DNA from 3 places in the Streptomyces sp. NPDC058662 genome. Region 2 is predicted to be linked to each of the others. Evidence: riboswitches for the same ligand, from Rfam matches in the RefSeq annotation. Region 2 holds a riboswitch; each other region holds the start of a gene.
The links. A riboswitch is a leader RNA that binds a small molecule or an ion and turns the genes downstream of it on or off. The one in region 2 is predicted to bind thiamine pyrophosphate.
Positions count from the first base shown of each region.

Region 1: another riboswitch for thiamine pyrophosphate. It lies ahead of thiO (glycine oxidase ThiO); the one in region 2 lies ahead of ACFWUQ_RS17755 (thiamine ABC transporter substrate binding subunit).
Region 3: another riboswitch for thiamine pyrophosphate. It lies ahead of thiC (phosphomethylpyrimidine synthase ThiC); the one in region 2 lies ahead of ACFWUQ_RS17755 (thiamine ABC transporter substrate binding subunit).

Region 1 is NZ_JBHXRU010000074.1:10,802-14,888, reverse strand. Features, by position in the region: gene ACFWUQ_RS23000 (thiazole synthase) at 1-519, opposite strand, end outside; gene thiS (sulfur carrier protein ThiS) at 523-723, opposite strand; gene thiO (glycine oxidase ThiO) at 720-1,892, opposite strand; TPP riboswitch at 1,890-2,002, opposite strand; gene ACFWUQ_RS22985 (NAD(P)/FAD-dependent oxidoreductase) at 2,083-3,303, shown strand; gene ACFWUQ_RS22980 (Rv2175c family DNA-binding protein) at 3,436-3,801, shown strand; gene thiE (thiamine phosphate synthase) at 3,879-4,087, shown strand, end outside.
Region 2 is NZ_JBHXRU010000045.1:18,118-22,204, forward strand. Features, by position in the region: gene ACFWUQ_RS17745 (phosphatidate cytidylyltransferase) at 1-364, shown strand, start outside; gene rlmN (23S rRNA (adenine(2503)-C(2))-methyltransferase RlmN) at 440-1,552, shown strand; TPP riboswitch at 1,611-1,719, shown strand; gene ACFWUQ_RS17755 (thiamine ABC transporter substrate binding subunit) at 1,805-2,902, shown strand; gene ACFWUQ_RS17760 (ABC transporter permease) at 2,992-4,087, shown strand, end outside.
Region 3 is NZ_JBHXRU010000001.1:137,433-141,519, reverse strand. Features, by position in the region: gene thiC (phosphomethylpyrimidine synthase ThiC) at 1-1,456, opposite strand, end outside; TPP riboswitch at 1,450-1,595, opposite strand; gene ACFWUQ_RS00675 (YibE/F family protein) at 1,635-3,068, shown strand; gene ACFWUQ_RS00670 (SsgA family sporulation/cell division regulator) at 3,082-3,531, opposite strand; gene ACFWUQ_RS00665 (IclR family transcriptional regulator) at 3,628-4,087, opposite strand, start outside.

The sequences.
Region 1 (4,087 bases), on a different contig from region 2:
GATCAGCTCGAAGTTGTGCGGGTTGCGGATGCCCATGCCGGAGCCGATCGGCGACCCCAGCGGCATGATCGCCGCGCAGCCCACGTCCTCCAGCTTCCGCGCGAGCACCGGGTCGTCGTTCGTGTACGGGAGGACGGTGAAGCCCTCGTCCACCAGGGTCTCGGCCGCGTCGAGCAGCTCGACGCCGTCCGGCAGGAGGGTCCGCTCGTCCGCGACCACCTCCAGCTTGACCCAGTCGGTGCCGAGCGCCTCGCGCGCCAGCCGGGCCGTGAGGACGGCCTCGCCCGCGGTGAAGCAGCCCGCCGTGTTGGGCAGGACCGCGATGTCCAGCTTCGAGAGCACCGACAGCACGGAGCCCTGGACCGCGGGGTCCAGCCGGCGCATCGCCACCGTCGTCAGCTCGGTCCCGGACGCGGCCAGCGCGCGTTCCAGTACGTCCAGGCTCGGGGCGCCGCCCGTGCCCATGATCAGGCGGGAGGTGAAGGTGCGGTCGCCCAGGGTGAAGAGGTCGTCGGCCACGGCTCAGCCCCCCTGGACCGCGGTGAGGACCTCGACGCGGTCACCTTCGCCGACCGGCGTGGCCGGCCACTGCCCGCGCGGGACCACGGTCTCGTTGAGCGCGGCGGCGACACCCGACGGCGCCGCGGTCAGGGTGGCGACCACCGTGTCGAGGGTGGTGCCGGCCGCGACCTCGCGCGGCTCGCCGTTGACGGAGATGGTCATGCGTAGGACTCCTGACGTGCGGCGGAGAACCGGCGGGGGGTGAAGGGCCGTGCGATCTCCGGCAGTTCGCCGGTGGTCAGCAGCTCGGCCAGTACGTCGCCGGTGAGCGGGGTGAGCAGGACCCCGTTGCGGTAGTGCCCGGTGGCCAGGTGCAGGCCCGGCAGCTCGGTGGGGCCGAGCAGCGGGGCGTTGTCGGGGGAGCCCGGCCGCAGCCCGGCCCGGGTCTCGGTGAGGGGCAGTTCGGTGATGCCGGGGACCAGTTCGTGGGCGTCGCGCAGGAGTTCGTAGACCCCGCCCGCCGTGACCGTGGTGTCCCAGCCGAGCTCCTCGCTGGTGGCCCCCACAACGAGTTCGCCGTTCTCGCGCGGCACCAGGTAGACGTGGCTGCCGCGCACGACCGCCCGTACGGTCCGGGACAGGAACGGCGCGTACGCCGGCGGCACGGTGAGCCGCAGTACCTGGCCCTTGACCGGCCGTACGGGGGCGGCCGCCTCCGGAGGTACGCCCGCCAGCCGGCCGCTGAGCGAGCCCGCGGCCAGGACCACCTGGCCCGCGCGCACCTCCGTGCCGTCGTCGAGCAGGGCGCCCGCCGCGCGGTCGGCCGTGACGAGCAGCCGTTCCGCGCCGGACCGGTGGATCAGGACGCCGGACCGCTCGCAGGCGGCCAGCAGGGCGGCCGCGAGCCGGCGCGGGTCCACCTGGTGGTCGCCGTCGACGCGCAGGCCGCCGCGGACGCCCGGGGCGAGCATGGGCTCCAGGCGGCGGCACTCGCGGCCGGTGAGCCACTCGGACTCCAGGCCGCAGCGGCGCTGCAGGGCGTGCAGTTCGCGCAGGTGGAGCCGGTCGTCGGAGTCCAGGGCGACGGCGAGGGTGCCGCAGGCCCGGTAGCCGATGTCCGCGCCGCCGCTCGCCTCGGCGAGCTCGGCGGCGAATTCCGGGTAGCGGGCGGCGGAGGCGACGCCGAGCCCCAGCAGGGCCTCCTCGCCGTAGTGCAGTTCGGTGACGGGGGCGAGCATGCCGGCCGCGACCATGGCGGCGCCGCCGCCGGGGGCCGGGTCGGCGAGAACGGTGCGCAGCCCGTGCCGGGCCGCCCGCCACGCGGTGACGAGTCCGATGATCCCGCCCCCGATGACGAGGACGTCGGAGCCTGTCCTTCGGGATGAGTGCATGGGCGTCCAGCCCCTCCCTTCGCCGGCATGACCCGGATCAGGTTCGTACGGTCGGAGGCCGTCCAGCCTCCCTCTCAGCCCGGTGCGCCCGGACTCCCGCGATAGGTACGGAGCCAGACTAACCCCGGCGCGGACGGCCGGTAAGGCGGCACCTGTTCCTGACAGATCGTCAGGTGATTAGGCTGGCGGCGTGAGCGAGCAGACGGAACAGACTCAGCGCGGCGTCGTGATCGTCGGCGCCGGCATGGCCGGGGTGCAGACCGCGGTCGCCCTGCGCGAGCGGGGCTTCACCGGCCCCGTGACCCTCCTGGGCGCCGAACCCCACCAGCCCTACGACCGGCCCCCGCTGTCCAAGGCGGTGCTCCTCGGCAAGGCCGAGGACTCCGCCTTCGACGTGGACTTCGAGGACCTCGGCATCGGTCTCCGGCTCGGGACGGAGGTCACCGCACTGCGCGCCAAAGACCGCGAACTGGACACCGAGGCCGGCCCGGTCCCGTACGGGGTCCTCGTCCTGGCCACCGGCGCGCGGCCGCTGACCCTCCCCGGCACCGAGGGCGTCCCCGGCGTGCACCTGCTGCGCACCCTCGACGACGCCGCGCGGCTGCGGCCGGTCCTGGCGGCGGGGCCCAGGACGGTGGTCGTCGGAGCGGGCTGGATCGGCGCCGAGTTCGCCACCGCCGCCCGGGAGGCGGGCTGCGCGGTGACCGTCGTGGAGGCCGCGGACCGGGTGCTGGCCGGAGCCCTGCCCGCCGAGGTCGCCGCTCCCATGGCCCGCTGGTACGCGGAGGCGGGCGCCGAACTCCTCACCGGCGCGAAGGTCGCCGGGATCGAGGAGGGACAGGTCCTGCTCGCGGACGGACGCGCGCTGGAGGCCGGCGCCGTGGTGGTGGGCGTCGGCGCCCGCCCCGCCACCGACTGGCTCCGCGGGAGCGGCGTGGACCTGGGCGCGGACGGCTCGATCACCGCCGACGCCTGGCTGCGGACCTCCGTGCCCGGGGTGTACGCGGTCGGCGACTGCGCCTCCTTCCCCTCCGCGCGCTACGGGGCCCGGCTCCTCGTGCACCACTGGGACAACGCCCTCCAGGGCCCCAAGGCGGTCGCCGCGAACATCCTGGCGGGGGAGCCGGCGGCCGCCTACGACCCCGTGCCGTACTTCTGGTCGGAGCAGTTCGGGCGCTTCGTGCAGTACGCCGGGCACCACGCGGACGCCGACACCCTGCTGTGGCGCGGCGACCCGGCCGGGCCCGCCTGGTCGGTGTGCTGGCTGCGGGACGGGGCCCTGGTGGCGGTGCTGGCCGTGGGCCGCCCCCGGGACCTGGCCCAGGGCCGCAGGCTCATCGAGACGGCGGCCCCCCTCGACCCGGCCAGGGCGGCGGACCCCGCGACCCCGCTGAAATCGGCCGCCCTCTGACGGCCGGGCGGAGCCGAGGGGCGGCCGGCCGGGCCCGGGGGACGGCCGGGGATCCGGCCCCGCCCGGGCTCCGCGACCCGGACGGGGCCGCCCAGGTACCGGCGGCCGGGCCGAGATGGCAGGCTTGTGCCTGTGACCGAGATTGACGCAAAGATCGATTCCCTCGTCCCCGACTGGCTGTACCTCCCCGACATCGCGGAGATGCTCCACATCGAGGTGACCCGGGTCCGCCAGATGGTCAAGGAAGGGCAGCTGATCGCCGTACGCCGGGGCGAGAACCGCTCCCTGCAGGTACCGGCCCCCTTCATCGACGGCGACAAGGTCGTCAAGGGCCTGGTCGGTCTGCTGACCGTGCTGCGCGACGACGGCTTCTCCGACGAGGAGATCCTGGAGTGGCTCTTCACCGCGGACCCGACCCTGCCCGGCACGCCCGCCGAGGCGCTGAGCGAGAATCGCGGCACGGAGGTGAAGCGCCGCGCTCAGGCGCTCGCCCTGTGACCTGATCCGCAATCCGCTCCACCGCGGTGCGCGGGCCGCACCGGCCCGTGCACCGCTCCATCACGGGGGGTACACCCATGCTGCTGTCCGACGCCCGGCTCTACCTCTGCACGGACGCCCGCAAGCGGCAGGGTGACCTTCCGGAGTTCCTCGACGCCGTCCTGTCCGGCGGCGTGGACATCGTCCAGCTCCGCGACAAGGGGATGGAGGCCGGCGAGGAGCTCGAACACCTCCAGGTGTTCGCCGAGGCCGCCCGCCGGCACGGCAAGCTGCTGGCCGTGAACGA
Region 2 (4,087 bases):
CACCGGGGCGTACGCCGTCGGCTGGCGGTTCGGCAGGACCAAGCTCGCGCCGCGCATCAGTCCCGGCAAGACCCGCGAGGGACTCTTCGGCGCGGTCGCCTTCGCGATGGCGGCCGGAGCCCTGTGCATGGAGTTCCTGATCGACGGCGGCGCCTGGTGGCAGGGCCTGGTGCTGGGCCTCGCGGTCGCGGTCAGCGCCACCCTGGGCGACCTCGGCGAGTCGATGATCAAGCGGGACCTGGGGATCAAGGACATGGGCACCCTGCTGCCCGGACACGGCGGCATCATGGACCGGCTGGACTCCCTGCTGCCGACGGCCCCCGTGGTCTGGCTGCTGCTGGCCGCCTTCGTGGGCACGGGCTGATTCCGCCCAAACGGTTACTCTTGAAGGGCGCGCTGCTTCTGCGGCGCGCCTTTCGTCTTACGAGGAGTACCTGCCATGGCCCGCCCTGTTCCGGGAGAGCTCACCTTCGTCGCCCCGCGCGGGGCCAAGAAGCCGCCCCGGCACCTCGCCGACCTCACGCCGGAGGAGCGCCGCGAGGCGGTCGCCGCGATCGGCGAGAAGCCCTTCCGGGCCAAGCAGCTCTCCCAGCACTACTTCGCGCGCTACGCGCACGACCCGGCCGAGTGGACGGACATCCCCGCGGCCTCCCGCGAGAAGCTCCAGCAGGAGCTCCTTCCGGACCTGATGAACGTCCTGCGCCACATCAGCTGCGACGACGACACCACCCGCAAGACCCTGTGGAAGCTGCACGACGGCACGCTCGTCGAGTCCGTGCTGATGCGCTACCCGGACCGGGTCACCATGTGCATCTCCTCGCAGGCCGGCTGCGGTATGAACTGCCCGTTCTGCGCCACCGGCCAGGCCGGTCTGGACCGCAACCTGTCCACCGCCGAGATCGTGCACCAGATCGTCGACGGCATGCGCGCCCTGCGTGACGGCGAGGTCCCGGGCGGCCCCGCCCGCCTGTCGAACATCGTCTTCATGGGCATGGGCGAGCCGCTCGCCAACTACAACCGCGTGGTCGGCGCCATCCGCCGCCTCACGGACCCGGAGCCCGACGGCCTGGGCCTGTCGCAGCGCGGCATCACCGTCTCCACGGTCGGCCTGGTCCCGGCGATGCTGCGGTTCGCCGACGAGGGCTTCAAGTGCCGTCTCGCCGTCTCGCTGCACGCGCCCGACGACGAGCTGCGCGACACCCTGGTCCCCGTGAACACCCGCTGGAACGTCCGCGAGGTGCTCGGGGCGGCCTGGGAGTACGCCGAGAAGTCCGGCCGCCGGATCTCCATCGAGTACGCCCTGATCCGTGACATCAACGACCAGGCCTGGCGCGGCGACCTGCTGGGCAAGCTGCTCAAGGGCAAGCGCGTACACGTCAACCTGATCCCGCTGAACCCGACGCCGGGCTCTAAGTGGACCGCCTCGCGCCCCGAGGACGAGAAGGCCTTCGTCGAGGCCATCGCCCGGCACGGCGTGCCCGTCACCGTACGGGACACCCGCGGCCAGGAGATCGACGGCGCGTGCGGTCAGCTGGCCGCCTCGGAGCGTTAGGTTCCGGCTCGGGCCGTCCCGATTCGGCCACGGGGTACCCTGTGGCCGAACCAATTGCATATTCCGACAGGGGAGCGCCACAGCGCTGAGAGTGCGGTAACCGTCACCGCAGACCCTCTGAACCTCGCCCCGGTCATTCGGGGTAGGAAGTTCGGTCATCACTCAAGCTGTTGCGCCCTGCCCGGCGTCCGCTCATACCAGAGCGCCGGGCGGGGCCGCGTCTTCTCCTGGACATCCCAGGAGGAATCACCAGTGAGCACCACCAAGAAGATCGCGGGCGCCGCGCTCGCGGCCGCGCTGGGCGTCACGACGCTCAGCGCCTGCGGCGGCGACGCCAAGGACAAGCCGGCGGGCGGGAGCGACGCCCCGAAGTCCAAGACCGTCACCCTGGTCTCCCACGACTCCTTCAACGCCACCGACACGGTCCTCAAGGAGTTCGAGCAGGCGAGCGGCTACACCGTCAAGGTCCTGAAGTCCGGGGACGCGGGCACGGCGCTGAACCAGGAGATCCTCACCAAGGGGTCCCCGCGCGGCGACGTGTTCTTCGGCGTGGACAACACCCTGCTCTCGCGCGCCCTCGACAACGGGATCTTCACCCCGTACGAGGCCGAGGGGCTGGGCGAGGTCAAGCCGGAGTACCACCTCGACAAGCAGCACCGGGTCACCCCGGTCGACTCCGGCGACATCTGCGTCAACTACGACAAGCAGTACTTCGCCGACCGGAAGCTCGCCCCGCCGCAGACGCTGGACGACCTGGTCAAGCCGGAGTACAAGAACCTGCTCGTCACCGAGAACGCCGCGACCTCCTCGCCCGGCCTCGGATTCCTGCTCGCCTCCGTCGGCAAGTACGGCGAGGCCGGCTGGAAGGACTACTGGACCGCGCTCAAGGCCAATGGCGTCGAGGTCGTCGACGGCTGGGAGCAGGCCTACAACGAGCGCTTCTCCGGCTCCGCGGGCGGCAGGAAGGCCAAGGGGGACCGGCCCCTGGTCGTCTCCTACGCCTCCAGCCCGCCGGTCGAGGTGCTGTACGGCGAGCCGCAGCCGGCCGAGGCCCCGACGGGCGTCGCCACCGGCACCTGCTTCCGCCAGGTCGAGTTCGCGGGCCTGCTGGCGGGCGCGGGTAACCCGGAGGGCGGCAAGGCCCTGCTGGACTTCCTGATCAGCAAGAAGTTCCAGGAGGACATGCCGCTCCAGATGTTCGTGAACCCGGTGACGGCGAACGCGGTGCTGCCGGAGATCTTCACGAAGCACGGTGTGGTGATCGACAAGCCGGAGAACGTCGCTCCGGACGCCATCGCCCAGAACCGTGAGCAGTGGGTCAAGGCGTGGACCTCGCTCGTCGTGAAGTAGGCGGGACCGAGGACCCGGGCGCGGCGCCGGGGGGCGCCGCGCCCGCATCGGGCGAGGCCGGGCGGGCGACCGCCGCGCGCCTCGCCCTGATGGCGCTGCCCCTCGCCTTCTTCGGGCTGTTCTTCGCGTGGCCCGTCGCCGCGATCGTCGGGCGCGGGCTCAAGACCGGCGCCGGGTGGCAGTTCGGCCGGATCGGCGAGGTGCTGAGCCGCCCGGACATCGCCGACGTGCTGTGGTTCACCACCTGGCAGGCCCTCGCCTCCACCGCGCTGACCCTGCTGGTCGCGCTGCCCGCCGCGTACGTGTTCGCGCGCTTCGAGTTCCCCGGCAAGCAACTGCTGCGGGCCCTGGTGACCGTGCCGTTCGTGCTGCCCACCGTGGTGGTCGGTACCGCCTTCCTCGCGCTGGTCGGCCGCGGTGGGCTGCTGGACGAGCTGTGGGGGGTCCGGCTCGACACCACCGTCCTGGCGATCCTCCTCGCCCACGTCTTCTTCAACTACGCGGTGGTCGTGCGGACGGTGGGCGGCCTCTGGGCGCAGCTCGACCCGCGCCAGGAGGAAGCCGCGCGGGTGCTGGGCGCCGGCCGGTTCGCGGCGTGGCGGCGCGTGACGCTGCCGGCGCTGGTCCCGGCCGTCGCCGCCGCCTCGGTGATGGTGTTCCTGTTCACCTTCACCTCCTTCGGCGTCGTGCAGATCCTCGGCGGACCGGCGTACTCCACCCTGGAGGTGGAGGTCTACCGGCAGACCGCGCAGCTCCTGGACCTGCCCACGGCGGCCGTGCTGACCATGGTGCAGTTCGCCGCCGTCGGCGGGATCCTCGCGGTGCACGCCTGGACGGTGCGCAGGCGGGAGACCGCGCTGAGGCTCGTGGATCCGGGGCGTACGGCGCACCGGCCGCGCGGCTGGGCCCAGCGCTCGCTGCTGGGCGGTGTGCTGCTGACGGTCGCCCTGCTCATCGTGCTGCCCCTCGCGGTGCTGGTGGAGCGGTCCCTCGACGCTCCCGGCGGGTACGGGCTCGGCTTCTACCGGGCGCTGGGGGACGCGGGCGCCGGCGGCGGGACCTTCCTCGTACCGCCGCTGGAGGCGATCTGGAACTCCCTCCAGTACGCCCTGGCCGCCACGGCCATCGCCCTGCTCGTCGGGGGGCTCGCGGCCGCGGCGCTGACGCGGCGCGCCGGGCGCTTCG
Region 3 (4,087 bases), on a different contig from region 2:
CCGCCGCGTGGGCCGCGATCTTGTAGGTGATGACGCCGGTCTTCACGTCGTCGCGGTTGGGCAGGCCCAGGTGCTCCTTGGGCGTCACGTAGCAGAGCATGGCGGTACCCCACCAGGCGATCATCGCGGCGCCGATGCCCGAGGTGATGTGGTCGTACGCGGGTGCGACGTCCGTGGTCAGCGGGCCGAGCGTGTAGAACGGCGCCTCCTCGCAGATCTCCTGCTGGAGGTCGATGTTCTCCTTGATCTTGTGCATCGGGACGTGGCCCGGGCCCTCGATCATCGTCTGGACGTTGTGCCGCTTGGCGATGGTGTTGAGCTCGCCCAGCGTCTTCAGCTCGGCGAACTGGGCCGCGTCGTTGGCGTCCGCGATAGAACCGGGGCGCAGGCCGTCGCCGAGCGAGTACGTGACGTCGTACGTCGCGAGGATGTCGCAGAGCTCCTCGAAGTTCGTGTAGAGGAAGTTCTCCTTGTGGTGCGCGAGGCACCAGGCGGCCATGATCGAGCCGCCGCGCGAGACGATGCCGGTCTTGCGGCGGGCGGTCAGCGGGACGTAGGGCAGGAGCACGCCGGCGTGGACGGTCATGTAGTCGACGCCCTGTTCGGCCTGCTCGATGACCGTGTCCTTGTAGATCTCCCAGGTCAGGTCCTCGGCGCGGCCGTCGACCTTCTCCAGTGCCTGGTAGAGCGGCACGGTCCCGATCGGGACGGGGGAGTTGCGCAGCACCCACTCGCGGGTGGTGTGGATGTTGCGGCCCGTCGAGAGGTCCATGACCGTGTCGGCGCCCCACTTGGTCGCCCAGGTCATCTTGTCGACCTCCTCCTCGATGGAGGAGGTGACCGCGGAGTTGCCGATGTTGGCGTTGACCTTCACCAGGAAGCGCTTGCCGATGATCATCGGCTCGATCTCCGGGTGGTTCACGTTCGCCGGGAGCACCGCGCGACCCGCGGCGATCTCCTCGCGGACCACCTCGGGGGAGACGTTCTCGCGGATCGCGACGTACTCCATCTCCGGGGTGACCTCACCGCGGCGGGCGTACGCGAGCTGGGTGACGGCCACGCCGCCGCGGCCCCGGCGGGGCTGGCGGGGGCGGCCCGGGAAGACCGCGTCGAGGTTCTTGAGGCCACCGCGCGGCGAGGTGTGCTTGATGCCGTCGTCCTCGGGGCGCGCGGGACGGCCCGCGTACTCCTCGGTGTCCCCGCGGCCGATGATCCAGTTCTCGCGCAGCGGCGCCAGACCGCGGCGCACGTCGGTCTCGATCTGCGGGTCGGTGTACGGCCCGGACGTGTCGTACAGCGTCACGTCCTTGCCGTTGGTGAGGTGTACCTGGCGGACCGGCACCCGGATGTCGGGGCGGGAGCCCGCCACGTACCCCTTGTGCCAGCCCGGCTGGCGCTCAGTCCGGCCGTCGGCGTCCTGGCTGACGGCAGGCGTGCGTGCGTCCTGAATGGTCATGAGACCTATCTCCCTACGCCGGCATTACCCGGTAACAGGTTCGGCGGTCGACGCAGCCTCTTCCCGTACGCATCTGTGATGCGCCTACGGTGATCAGCGTCCTCTCAGCCCGGTGCTCCGAGCTCCCGCGTTGTGCAAAGGTGCCCCCACGCTAGCGTCATCTGTGGCGTGCTGAACAGTGGGCCCCCTCATCTCTTGCGATGATCTGCTGGTGACGTCCTCGCCGCAGCCCCCCAACGAACCCACAGAGCCCACTGGCCCTACCGGCCACGCGCACTCCGGTCCCGGGCCCGCGTCCGGGCATGCGCACAGCCACAGCCACGGCCCGGCCACCCCTGTCTCGAAGCATCTGCGCAGGGTCATCGCCGCCGTGCTCATCCCCTTCGCCACCGCCGTCTTCGTCGGCATGGTGGTGCTCTGGCCGGGCGGCGCGCCCGGGCACGAGCGCACGGGTGTGGGATTCGACCGGCAGACCCAGCAGGCGCGGGTCGTCTCACTGGAACGCGTCGACTGCGCATCGGTGAACGCCGCACAGGTGCCGCCCACCGGTGACGACTCCACCCCCCAGGGCCGCGAGGCCCTGGCCGCGCAGACCGGCGACTGCAAGAAGGCCACCGTCGAGATCGGCACGGGTCCCGACCGGGGCCGCACCTTCGTCGAGATCGTGCAGCCGGGCGCACCGCGGCAGTTGGCCGACGGCCAGGAGGTGGTGGTGGCCTACGCGCCGGACGCCCCCCGCGACCTCCAGTACTCCGTCATCGACGTCAACCGCAAGTTCCCGATGGCGGTCCTGGCCGGCATCTTCGCCGTCGTGGTGGTACTCGTCGGGCGGATGCGCGGGCTGTTCGCGCTGATCGCGCTCGTCGTCAGTTTCGGGGTGCTGATGCTCTTCATCCTCCCCGCGATCCTGCAGGGTTCGAACCCCCTGGTCGTCGCGGTCGTCGGAGCGAGCGCCATCATGCTCATCGCGCTCTACATGTGCCACGGCTTGACCGCCCGCACCTCGGTCGCCGTCATCGGCACGCTCGTCTCGCTGCTGCTGATCGGGCTGCTGGGCTCCCTGTTCATCGACTGGGCGTTCCTCAGCGGCAACACGGACGACAACACCGGGCTGATCCACGGGCTCTATCCGAACATCGACATGAGCGGTTTGCTGCTCGCAGGTGTCATCATCGGCTCCCTGGGCGTGCTCGACGACGTGACGGTCACCCAGACCTCGGCTGTATGGGAGCTCCACCACGCCGACCCGGAGATGGGGCCACGGGGCCTCTACCGTGCGGGTATCCGGATCGGCCGCGACCACATCGCCTCGGTGGTCAACACGCTGGTGCTGGCCTACGCGGGTGCCGCACTCCCCCTGCTCCTGCTGTTCTCGATCGCGAACAGCAGCATGGGTTCGGTGGCCAACAGCGAACTGGTCGCGGCGGAGATCGTACGCACCCTCGTCGGCTCGATCGGACTGGTGGCCTCGGTACCCGTCACCACGGCACTGGCCGCGCTGGTCGTGTCCGCCGACCGGCCCGGATCCGCGACCGGGGCCGGGGCCGGGGCGGGAGCCGGGGCCTCCGGGCCGGCCCGCGGCGGCCGGGGTCGGCGGCGACGCAAGCGCTGAGGGACCGGCCGGGTCAGCCGGCGTTCTGCTCGTTCTGCCGGGACCCGGAGAGGATCTTGCCGAGCGCCTCGTCGAGGTTCTCCTCGAAGTCCCCGAGGTCACGCTCCTGACCGAGCGGGACCAGCCGGTCGGTCCGGTCGAGGAAGGCGACGAGCGGAGCCGCGCTGACGCGGAACAGGGCCCGGTCACCGCCGACCTGCAGCCGGATATGAACGTCGGACAGGTCCTCCGGATCGGTGGGCGCGATGTGCACGTCGCCGTCACCGCACGGCTTGTTGATGCCGTCCAGGAGGAGCTCCCTGCCGAACGCCCAGGTCACGGGCGCGTCTCCCGGCAGGTGGAACGTCAGGCGGACCGCGTAGGGATCACGGGCGTCGTACCGGAGCTCCACCGGGATCCGGAACGAGAGCTCCTCGGAAACGAGGAAGCTCATCATGACCTCTGCCTGTACCGACTCGCGCATTGCCTACTCCGCTGTAGTGGAAGTGGCCAGGAATGATCCCCCACGGCCTCTTGACAAGAGTGGTGGAAGCGCTCGGAGATCACAAGGAGTGAGTTTTCAGATACTGATAGAGAACGAGAGAGTGCTCAACAGCGCGCCTACTTCACTCTGTAGTCGATCAACTGCGTACAGCAACCGATTTTCCTGGTGCAGAGGAAGGGAAATGGCCATCGTCGCGGCGGCACCCCCGGCCGTAATCGGAATGGCGGCGCACACCGTACCGAGCGCGTACTCCTGACGCTCCGTAACCGGCTGCATCCTCTGCAGAGATCCGATCCGGCGCTCCAGGCGCCGTTGGTCCCCGACGGTGAACGGCGTGATGGCCTCGACCGGGTGGCGGTCGTAGTAGTCCTTGCGCGCCTGCTCGTCGAGCTGCCCGAGCAGGCACTGCCCGATGGCGTGCGCGTATCCGGTCTGGCGGAAATCGGCCCACTCCTCGCAGGCCGGGTTGGCCGGGGTGTCCGAGACGCCCACGACCTCGATCTCACCCTCGCGGTAGACGGCGAAGTAGACCGGG